Linked DNA regions of Rheinheimera salexigens. The protein of the gene in region 2 interacts with the protein of the main gene of each other region in a pairwise test. Links are inferred from orthologs where the notes say so. Each region holds a gene or a part of one and is shown on either strand. Other genes may lie near its edges.

Region 1 (3,350 bases), 2.2 Mb from region 2 along the record:
TACTAAAGGCGGCGTAATGACCGATGCCATGATTGATGCATACATTGCCATTAAGCGTGCTGAAGCGCTAAGAGTTGCGGTTGCTGTACATCCATTAGAGTTTGAATTGTATTATAGCGTTTAAACATATAGCGTTTAAACATATAGGGTTTAAATACAACAAGCTTTAATTCAAGCTAACTAATACCAGCCCACTACGGTGGGCTTTTTTTAGTAGAAATATTCAACAAAGCAGGATAAAGTAGCCCTAGCAATAAATATAATAAAAGCAAAAAAGGAATTGGGCTGATAATGAACAAGGTTTTGTTACTGTTAGTATTGTGTGCAGTGTCTTTGCCAATCTATGCGGATCAGCAAGCAAAGAAAGTATTTGTTATGCGCGATGCAAATGGCGTTTTAGTTTTTTCTGATAGCCCACAAATAGGCGCAGAAGAAGTAAGCTTTAACTCACGACCTAATATTATGGCGGCAACCGATACCACTTTTCCCGTGACTAAAAAACCGGCAAAAGAACAATTCGAAGTCAGTATTATTCAGCCTGAAGATCAAGCCACCGTTCGCGATAACACCGGTTCAGTTTATGTATCAGGCCGCATTACGCCAATGTTTAAGCGCGGTTTACGAGTAAGACTTCTGGTTGATGGCCAATCTCAGGCTGAACCACAAAGTAATGCTGTGTTTATCTTACGCGACATTGAACGCGGTGAGCATAAATTACAACTAGAGTTATTCGACCAAAACGGTAAATTAATAGCAACCAGCCCTACCACCACCTTTTATTTACACCGTGCATCTAGAATTAATCCAGGTGCTAATTAACCCCTATAATTAATTCATTAGCTAGTGCAATTTGCGCTTAGCTGCTTTACACTGCCAAAATAACGCACCAAAATGGTGCAAAAGGAATGGCAGTGGCAAGCTCCTCACCGACAATAGATGTACTTATCTGCGCCCAACTGACGACAGCGGTATTATTACTGGATAGTCAGTTAAACGTGACTTATTTTAATTCGGCCAGCAGTGCTTTATTTGGCTTGGGTGAAAAACGTATCCTCAACCAGCCCTTTGCTCAACTTTTTCAATATAACGATGTTAACATTCAACGTTTTTATCAGGCTGTTAACCAACAACTTAATTTTAATGTGACGGATGTCAAAGCGGTTAGTGTTGATAGTCGGCATTTATTGCTCGATATCACCGTGACCTATTGTGATAATCCAAGCCAGCATTTATTGCTAGAAATTAGGCAAATTGACCAACAACGTAAAATTAGTCTGGAAAACTTACAACAACATCAGCATTTAGCCGCGCGAGATTTAATTCGCGGCTTAGCACACGAAATTAAAAATCCTTTAGGCGGTTTACGCGGTGCCGCACAATTACTTGAGCTGTCGTTAGATGCTGAACAAACTGAATATACTCAGCTGATAATAGCTCAAGCCGATCGCTTAACCAACTTAGTCAATCGTTTACTCGGCCCTTATCGACCGCCGAAAATTCAGCACAACAACTTACATCACATGATCGAGCAAGTTCGGCAGTTGGCCCTAATGGATAATCCGCATCAAGTACAATTTAGCTTAGATTATGATCCTAGCATTCCTGATTTTCCATTTGATACCGAGCTATTACAACAAGCCTTACTGAATATTGTACGCAACGCCCAGCAAGCATTAGTTGCTGGGGGCATAATTTGTTTACAAAGCCGAGTCTTGTTTCAACATACCCTGCACGGCAAGCGTTATAAATTAGTCGCGCTTATTAAAGTAATTGATAACGGTCCCGGCATAGCGGCAGAAATAAAAGATACCCTGTTTTACCCCATGGTTAGTACTCGGCCACAGGGTAATGGCTTAGGTTTATCCATTGCCCAAACGCTGCTGCATCAACATGGCGGCTGGATAGATTGTGATAGCTGGCCGGGCCATACCGAATTTAGTCTGTATTTACCCATCGTAAATAGCGAGAATTAAACCATGCCACAAAGTGTTTGGATTGTTGACGACGATAACTCAATTCGTTGGGTATTAGAAAAAGCCTTAGCCCGCGCCAATATTAGCACCGAGAGTTTTGCTTCTGCAGACTTAATGTTGCAACGTTTAGACTATCAACAACCCAGTGTGGTTATATCTGATATTCGTATGCCTGGCAGTAATGGCATGCAGCTATTAAATAAGTTACAGCAGCAACTGCCTGATTTACCCGTTATTATTATGACGGCTCACTCTGATTTAGATAGCGCGGTTAACGCTTTTAGTCGTGGCGCTTTTGAATATTTACCTAAGCCATTCGATATTAATGAAGCCGTTAGCTTAATTAGCCGGGCTTTAGAGCACGCAGCGGCTAATAATAGCCTTGAAGAGAGTGTTAGCAGCACGCTATCTTCAGAAATCATTGGTGCTGCACCGGCCATGCAAGAGGTGTTTCGCGCCATAGGTCGGTTATCTCGTTCCAGTATTAGTGTGCTTATTAATGGCCAATCGGGTACAGGTAAAGAGTTAGTGGCCAGAGCGCTGCATAAACACAGCCCGCGTCATGCCCAGCCATTTATTGGCTTAAATATGGCGGCCATACCTACAGAGCTTATTGAATCAGAATTATTTGGCCATGAAAAAGGCGCTTTTACCGGAGCCAGTACCTTACGCAAAGGTCGTTTTGAACAAGCAGATGGTGGTAGCTTATTTTTAGATGAAATTGGCGATATGCCGCTGCATGTACAAACCCGTTTACTGCGGGTATTAGCGGAAGGCCAGTTTTATCGTGTAGGGGGCCATCAAGCTATTACTGTGGATGTGCGTATTATTGCTGCTACCCATCAAAACTTAGAACAACTTGTCGCCGCGGGTCATTTTCGGGAAGACTTATTTCATCGTTTAAACGTGATCCGCATTCAATTACCGCCGCTAAAAGAACGCAAGCAAGATATTCCGCAGTTAGCGCAACACTTTTTGCAACTTGCCGCACAAGAGCTTGGTGTAGAGAAAAAGAAGCTTAGTGCTGAAGTAGAGCAAGTCCTTAGCGATTTAGATTGGCCCGGTAATGTGCGCCAATTAGAAAACACCTGTCGTTGGTTAACGGTTATGGCCAGCGGTAAAAATATTAGTAAAGCTGACTTACCCGCTGAATTACTTAATACCGTCACAGTAAAAAACGCGGACGCAACCGCAATACTGAATGCAGTTACAGGCGCAACTTCGGGCGCTGCAGCAAACGGGACAAACAGTGATAGTTGGCAAGCGTTATTTAAACTTTGGGTAACAGAACAACTACAAGGCGAAAGTACCGATATTGCCCTAGCCGCACAAACAGAACTGGAAACTATTCTGTTGCAGCAAGCATTAGATTTTAGC
Region 2 (3,791 bases):
TACCGCTTTAGCTTCCGCAACAGGAATACAAACAGCGGATAGTGAATGTTTAAGTTTTCAGCTTAATCACTATGGCCAGCGTAATAGCGATAACGGCGTTGCACTAAGTTGTTGGCAGTGAGTTGGTGGAAATAAATTATTGGCAATAAGTGTAGTTAACTGGGACAAGCGCTATTAATAAGCGCTAATTTACTGCGACCGGCTTGGTTTAAGGTCATTTTATAGTGCCAATGATACTTAGCACTTGGGCAATAATAAAAGCTGCCATTCTCAAAGCCATCTAAGCTACCGTCGCGACGAAAACTGACTTGTTCACGATTATAAACTAATTTATGCGGCAGGCTAATGGCAGGAACCTGACGCAATAAGATTATTGATGAGTCAGGATGTAATAAACTAATTTGTATCGGTACATGTTGCCAATCTGCACTACAGGTTACGCCTGTCTTTGGGCATAATTGCACCGGTAAATTACTGCTAACGGCCATTATTCTAGCATAGGCTAAATGTTGGCTAAATTGGCGCATATACGCTGAGGCTTGCTGGCGCTCAGTTAGCTCCGCCATAGCGGGGATAGCAATAAACACCAAAATACAAAAAATAGCGATTGCGACGAGTAATTCTATTAAAGATAAACCGATATGATGCCAGCGCACTTTATATCACTCTTATTGGCTACAAGGTTGATAAAAAGTATAGTAAAAATTAACTAAATGTAAAACTGCGGCCAAATTTAGCCGAGTTTAGCTAAATTTGGTTTTGAATCTAAGTTAGCCTAAGGCTAACTATAAATGGTCGGGATAGGCTGGCGTTTATGCTGGGTTTTATTATAGGTAGCAATTAATTTTGCACTTACTTCTGGCGCAACCTCTTTGCCTTCTAAAAAGTCATCTATTTGTTGATAAGTTAAGCCTAAAGCGGCTTCATCTGCTTTTAACGGCGCTAAGCTTTCTAAATCGGCAGTGGGCGTTTTATCCACTAAAATCGCATTCGCTCCTAAGGTTTTACCTAATAACCGCACTTGGCGTTTATTTAAGCCAAATAATGGTGCCATATCGCAAGCGCCATCACCCCATTTGGTATAAAAACCGGTAATATTTTCAGCAGAATGATCAGTACCAATAACTAAACCTTTAACTAAAGCCGCGACATGATATTGCACTATCATACGAGCACGCGCTTTGACATTGCCTTTAGCAAAATCAACGTCATGTTCATTACTGGGTGCCAATGTTGTTGTTGCTACTGCGCTATAGGTCGCTTGATGTAGGGCATCTGCACCAGACTGAATATTAATCGTTAAGGCTTGGCTGGGCTGAATAAAGTCGATAGCCAGCTGGGCATCTTGTTCATCTTTTTGGTTGGCATAGGGTAAGCGCACGGCGATAAACTGGTACTTATCAGCATGGCCTTGGTTTAATTCATTTACCGCCAATTGAGCTAACCGACCACAAACGGTTGAGTCGACACCGCCACTAATACCCAAAACTAAATGTTTCATGCCAGAATTTTGTAGCTGTTGTTTAATAAAATCGACCCGGCGGCGAATTTCAAATTCAACATCAATCTGGGGTAGAACCTGCATTTGTTCAATTATTTCGGCGGCATTCATGGCAACAAACCTCTGGTGTTGTTATCTGTTATATTAATATACTACTGATTGCACTAAGGCTATGTATTATACTGGTTAATATCTTTGTGGCTAATCTATGGATGCTTAAATGAAAAAAATTGAAGCGATTATTAAACCATTTAAATTGGATGATGTACGAGAAGCATTAGCCGAAATCAATATTACGGGCATGACCGTCACAGAAGTTAAAGGATTTGGCCGACAAAAAGGCCATACTGAGCTGTATCGTGGTGCTGAGTATATGGTCGATTTTTTACCGAAAGTAAAGTTAGAAATTGTTGTGTCAGACGATCAAGTAGAACGCTGTATAGAATCTATTGTGCAAACAGCGCAGACAGGACGTATAGGCGATGGCAAAATATTTGTATTCGACGTTGAGCGTGTTATTCGGATCCGTACCGGCGAAGAAGACGAAGAAGCTATTTAGCTTTAAGCGAATTAACTGTAAGCAAATAGCTCAGTTATTTAGTTGTCGTTTAGTTGGTCAAGGGCTGATAATTTGTTTTATTAGTATTAGTGCCAACGCAACCAGCGTTAACTCGGTATTGGCCGACATCCAACAACTCAGTTCGGAATCAATGCAGGGCCGACAAACTAATACGCTGGGCAGTGAACAAGCCCAAGCGTATATTGCTGCACGTTATGCCGCTTTAGGCTTAGCGAGCTTTAAGCAAAGTTATTACGCCAATTATACTTATCAACGGGCTTGGTCAGATAAAACGGGCACCAATGTACAGGCCTGGGTTCAAGGCTGTAAGTATCCAGAGCATTATATCGTTGTAACTGCGCATTATGATCATTTAGGCCGTAAAGGATCACAGGTGTATCATGGCGCTGACGATAATGCATCAGGTGTAGCTGCTATGCTGGCGTTGGCCCAGCAGCTAAAAATCAATTGCCCAGCTTATTCTTATATATTTCTCGCTACTGATGGCGAAGAAACGGGCCTATATGGCAGTAAAGCTTTTTTGCAGCAGCCGCCTGTGGCTTTGACACAAATAATTCTGAATTTAAATTTAGATATGATCAGTCGTGCCGATCGGCGGGGTAGGCTATATGTAACCGGAGCCAATAAATATTCTGGGTTGAAAAAGCAACTGACCTTACTAGAGCAGGGAGCGCCAATCCGCTTTTTATCGGCCAGTGGGCCCAATCATTTTAACGGTCAATCTAGAAGTCAAAACTGGTTAACAGCTAGTGATCACGGTACATTTCATCGCCAAGGAATTAATTATATATTTATCGGTGGTCAGGAGCATCCGCATTATCATACCACTGACGATCAATGGCATTATATTGATCCTAGCTTTTTACAACAGTCGCTAAACAGTATTTATGCCACTGTATTTTGGCTAGAGCAACAACATCCTGAACGTTTAATCAGGGCAAAATGAATCGATTTAGTGTTTAACTCATAGAGGTTATTTCAGGTGGAATCCGTTAATGTCGAGTAAAGAGCAAAAGTTCTCTTGGTTTATATTTAGTTTAATGGCCAGTGTCACCTTTATGGCCATTTTGTCTGAATTAGCCCCATCTGGCATATTGCCTCAAATGAGTGAAGGGTTAGGCGTAGATGCTGCTCAAATTGGTTTCTTAGTCGGCATTTATGCCTTAGCCTCAGCTGTGTTTACCATCCCGTTAATTAGTGCAACCTTAGCCTTTAACCGAAAAACGTTATTGCTTTGGCTGTTAATCGGCTTTGCAATTTCTAATATTATTGTTGGCTTGTCTTCTTCTTACTCTGTAATTGTATTTTGCCGGATTATTGGTGGAGTATGCGCCGGTATTTTATGGCCTATGATCGCCGCTTATGGAACTCGATTAGTACCTAAACATCTGCATGGACGAGCCATCACCGTCATTATGGCTGGCGCAACCTTAGGCATAAGTGCTGGTTTACCTATTATGACTGCGATAGGAAATATGTTTAGCTGGCGCGCGGAGTTTATTGGGCTTGGACTACTTATTGCTCTTATTGCCTTACTAAGCTATTTATTTTTACCCTCGCTTGACGGAGAGCGACTATGTAAAACTAATTCACCTTTTACATTGCTAAAAATGCCTGCCGTTCAGATCATTCTGGCGTTAACTTTCCTTGCGGTTATAGCGCATTACGCGGTTTATACCTATATAAGCCTACTGGTTGCTAAGATAGCGT
Region 3 (3,589 bases), 140 kb from region 2 along the record:
TTACGCTAAATGACATACCGGCTGTCAATAATGTTAAAAATAAAGTTTTTTTTCATACACCCTCGCTAACTTTAAGTAATCAATATTTCACACAAGATTAATAGCTGAGAATATATATATTGTAAATGAGGGCGGTGAAATATATTTTGAGTCGCTATTAATTTTTTGATTTTGTCCAGCAGCCAAGCATCCGCAATAGAATATTTACTTTTCATCAATAGCCGCACGAGATTGGATTGTATGAGAAAAATAAAAAAGATGTTAAAGTCATTCTAAATGAAATTGGCTCATTAGCAGCGAATAATCATACTCAATAACGCTAGGTATTATAAAACAGCGAGGTTAGCACAATGAATCAGGCAGTCACTTTTAATAAACCGCTGCCCGAGCATTATAGTTTAAGCGGCTATAAGAAGCATTTTACTGACTTTCACGACTGGCTTGTTCGCAGCTTTTCTTCGCAACCGGTGACTAGCCTCGTTAAGGCTAAAGCCAGCTTTATTGACAGTGTGTTAGTGCAGCTGTGGCATAAGTTAGAGCTGCATAAAGGCAAGCAACTCAGCCTGATTGCCGTTGGCGGTTATGGCCGCGGCGAACTGCATCCTTGCTCGGACATTGATCTACTGATTTTAGCCCAAGGCGCCCTCACCGACAGTCAGCAAGAAGCCATTAGCCAGTTTATTGCCCTGTTATGGGATTTGCGCTTAGAGGTCGGCCACAGCGTACGAACCTTGGATGAAACGCTCAATTTAGGTAAAGACGACATTACCATCGCCACTAACCTACTTGAGATGCGCTTACTCACCGGTAATGCTTCGTTATTTGAACAGCTGCAACAAGATGTGTATGCCGATGATTTTTGGACTAGCCAAGATTTTTTTCAAGCTAAGCGCCATGAGCAACAACAACGCCATGCCCAATACCATGGCACTGCCTATAACTTAGAGCCTAACTTAAAAGCTAACCCCGGCGGTTTGCGCGATATTCAAACCATTGGCTGGGTGGCTAAGCGCCACTTTCAAACCCGCACTATGCGCGAGCTAGTGGCTTATCACTATCTAACTGAAGATGAATATCAAGAGTTAATGGAGTGCGAGGCCTATTTATGGCAAATGCGCTTTGCCCTGCATGTAGAAGCTGGCCGCAACGAGAACCGGATTTTATTTGATTACCAACCCGCTGTAGCGCAGCGTCTTGGCTTTGGTGCTGATGGCAAAGCCTCGGTAGAGCGGATGATGAAGCGGTTTTTTCGCACCGTGCAGCGGGTTAGCGAACTGAACGAAATGTTACTGCAGCATTTTGATGGCAGTATCTTAAACCCCGACGCTAAAGTAAAAGTACAGCCATTAGATGATTACTTTGAGCTGCAAGGGCATTTAATTGCCGCACGCGATAATGCTATTTTTGCCCGTCGAGATAATTTACTGCGCTTATTTTGGCATATTGCCAATAATTCTAATATTACCGGCATACACTCCGCTACCATGCGCTTAATCCGTCAAGTTAGACGTCGCTTAATGGGCGACTTGCAAGATTATGAAGGCTGCCGGCAGTTATTTTTATCCATAGTGCGCCATCCGCGCGGCATGGACAATGCCATTACCTTAATGCATCGTTATGGCGTATTGGCCGCTTATTTACCGCAATGGCGCAATATTGTTGGCCAAATGCAATTTGATTTATTTCATGCTTATACTGTGGATGAACACACCCACCGCTTATTAAAAAATCTGTATAAATATACCCTGACCGAGCATGAAAATGAATTTCCGCTCTGTAGCGACATTGTGCGCCGGATGGAAAAACCTGAATTATTATATTTAGCCGGCATATTTCACGATATTGCTAAAGGCCGTGGCGGTGACCATTCTGAACTGGGCGCTATGGATGCGCGAGAATTTGCCAAGCTACACCAGCTAAGCGATTTTGATAGTAAATTAATTGTCTGGTTAGTTGAAAATCACTTATTAATGTCCATTACCGCCCAGCGTCGTGATATATATGATCCAGCAGTGGTCACTGAATTTGCCGAAAAAATTCGTGATGAAACGCGTTTAAATTATTTATACTGCTTTACCTTAGCCGACATTCGCGCCACCAATGATAATTTATGGAATGATTGGAAAAACTCATTATTACGTGAGCTGTTTCTCGCGACCCAAAAAGCGTTTCGCCGCGGCTTAGAAAAGCCGATGGATTTACGTGATTTAATTCGTGAAAATCAAGCCGGTGCTATGCCAATGCTGTTAAAACAAAAATTTAACGAAGCTGAGGTATTACAGCTATGGGCCAGAATAAAAGCCGACTATTTTGCTCGTTATAGTCCCAGCCAAATTGCTTGGCATTGTGAACATATTTTACGCCATAAAAACCCACAGCAACCGTTAGTAATACTAAGTAAAACGCCTATTCGCGGCGGTAGTCATGTTTTTATTTATACTAAAGATCAGCCAAAACTGTTTGCTCGCATGGTCGCAGCGTTAGACAGTAAAAAAGTTAATATTTTTGATGCCCAAATTATGACCAACAAAGATGGCTTTGCTATGGATACCTTTGTTATTTTAGAGCAAAACGGCAAGCCGGTGAATTCGCCATCGCGCCAGCAAAGTATTAAGCGGGCACTAGAGTTATATATTCAAGACAAACCTGATTTATCGCGGCAAAAAAATCGTTTATCACGAAGAATGCAACAATTTAATGTGCCGCCAAAAGTGGCATTTATGCCCGGCAACACTAGCAAGCGCACTATGATGGAATTAGCGGCATTAGATACCCCAGGCTTACTGGCCAATATTGGTGAAGTATTTCAGCGCTGCAATATTAATATTCATGCTGCAAAAATTACCACTATAGGTGAGCGCGCTGAAGACTTTTTTATGCTATCTAATAGTGACGAACAGGCGCTTAGTTTCGAGCAGCAACAAGCGTTAAAATCAGCATTAATCGAACAACTTTCCCAGCAATCAGAAGGCTTTTAAACCACCATGTTAGAATTAAAAAAATTAATTGAACAGGCGTTTGAACAACGTGCCGATATCACGCCACATACGGTTACTGCGGAAGTAAAACAGGCCGTAACTAACGTCATTAAACTGCTAGATAACGGTAGTTTGCGCGTAGCGGAAAAAATTACTGGCGAATGGGTGGTGCATCAGTGGTTAAAAAAAGCCGTGCTGTTATCTTTTCGCATTAATGACAATACCGTTATGGACGGTGCTGAAAACCGTTTCTATGACAAAGTGCCGATGAAGTATGCCAACTATAGTGCCGAGCAGTTTCGCCAAGATGCGGTGCGTGTAGTACCACCTGCTGCCGTGCGCCAAGGCAGCTTTATTGGTAAAAACGTGGTGCTAATGCCGTCTTATGTCAATATTGGCGCTTATGTTGATGAAGGCACTATGGTCGATACTTGGGCAACGGTTGGCAGCTGTGCGCAAATTGGTAAGAATGTGCACCTATCTGGCGGCGTGGGTATCGGTGGTGTTTTAGAGCCACTTCAAGCTAACCCTACCATTATTGAAGACGATTGCTTTATTGGTGCTCGTTCAGAAGTAGTTGAAGGCGTTATTGTTGAGCAAGGCGCGGTACT

What was found. The genes of interacting proteins can lie anywhere in the genome.
Region 1: the proteins of glnB (region 2) and glnL interact in binary tests that used the Escherichia coli proteins (3 or more experiments, as listed by UniProt). The link is inferred for Rheinheimera salexigens from one-to-one orthologs.
Region 3: the proteins of glnB (region 2) and glnD interact in binary tests that used the Escherichia coli proteins (3 or more experiments, as listed by UniProt). The link is inferred for Rheinheimera salexigens from one-to-one orthologs.

Annotation. Positions count from the first base shown.
Region 1 is NZ_MKEK01000001.1:1,046,537-1,049,886, reverse strand. What follows is about bases 1-2,939. They hold glnL (nitrogen regulation protein NR(II)), read left to right. Parts: upstream 1-905; coding sequence 906-1,973; downstream 1,974-2,939. Other genes in these bases: glnG (nitrogen regulation protein NR(I)), read left to right, coding at 1,977-2,939; BI198_RS04885 (hypothetical protein), read left to right, coding at 292-819; glnA (glutamate--ammonia ligase), read left to right, coding at 1-124. Also shown: more of glnG, read left to right, coding at 2,940-3,350.
Region 2 is NZ_MKEK01000001.1:3,222,722-3,226,512, reverse strand. The notes cover bases 421-3,390. They hold glnB (nitrogen regulatory protein P-II), read left to right. Parts: upstream 421-1,721; coding sequence 1,722-2,060; downstream 2,061-3,390. Other genes in these bases: BI198_RS14865 (MFS transporter), read left to right, coding at 3,077-3,390; BI198_RS14870 (M28 family peptidase), read left to right, coding at 1,984-3,027; nadE (ammonia-dependent NAD(+) synthetase), read right to left, coding at 782-1,612; BI198_RS14885 (GspH/FimT family pseudopilin), read right to left, coding at 421-656. Outside these bases: BI198_RS14890 (type IV pilin protein), read left to right, coding at 1-121; more of BI198_RS14885, read right to left, coding at 156-420; more of BI198_RS14865, read left to right, coding at 3,391-3,791. UniProt on the Escherichia coli protein: P-II indirectly controls the transcription of the glutamine synthetase gene (glnA). P-II prevents NR-II-catalyzed conversion of NR-I to NR-I-phosphate, the transcriptional activator of GlnA. When P-II is uridylylated to P-II-UMP, these events are reversed.
Region 3 is NZ_MKEK01000001.1:3,083,435-3,087,023, forward strand. The notes cover bases 1-3,178. They hold glnD (bifunctional uridylyltransferase/uridylyl-removing protein GlnD), read left to right. Parts: upstream 1-350; coding sequence 351-2,978; downstream 2,979-3,178. Other genes in these bases: BI198_RS14190 (hypothetical protein), read right to left, coding at 1-16; dapD (2,3,4,5-tetrahydropyridine-2,6-dicarboxylate N-succinyltransferase), read left to right, coding at 2,985-3,178. Outside these bases: more of dapD, read left to right, coding at 3,179-3,589.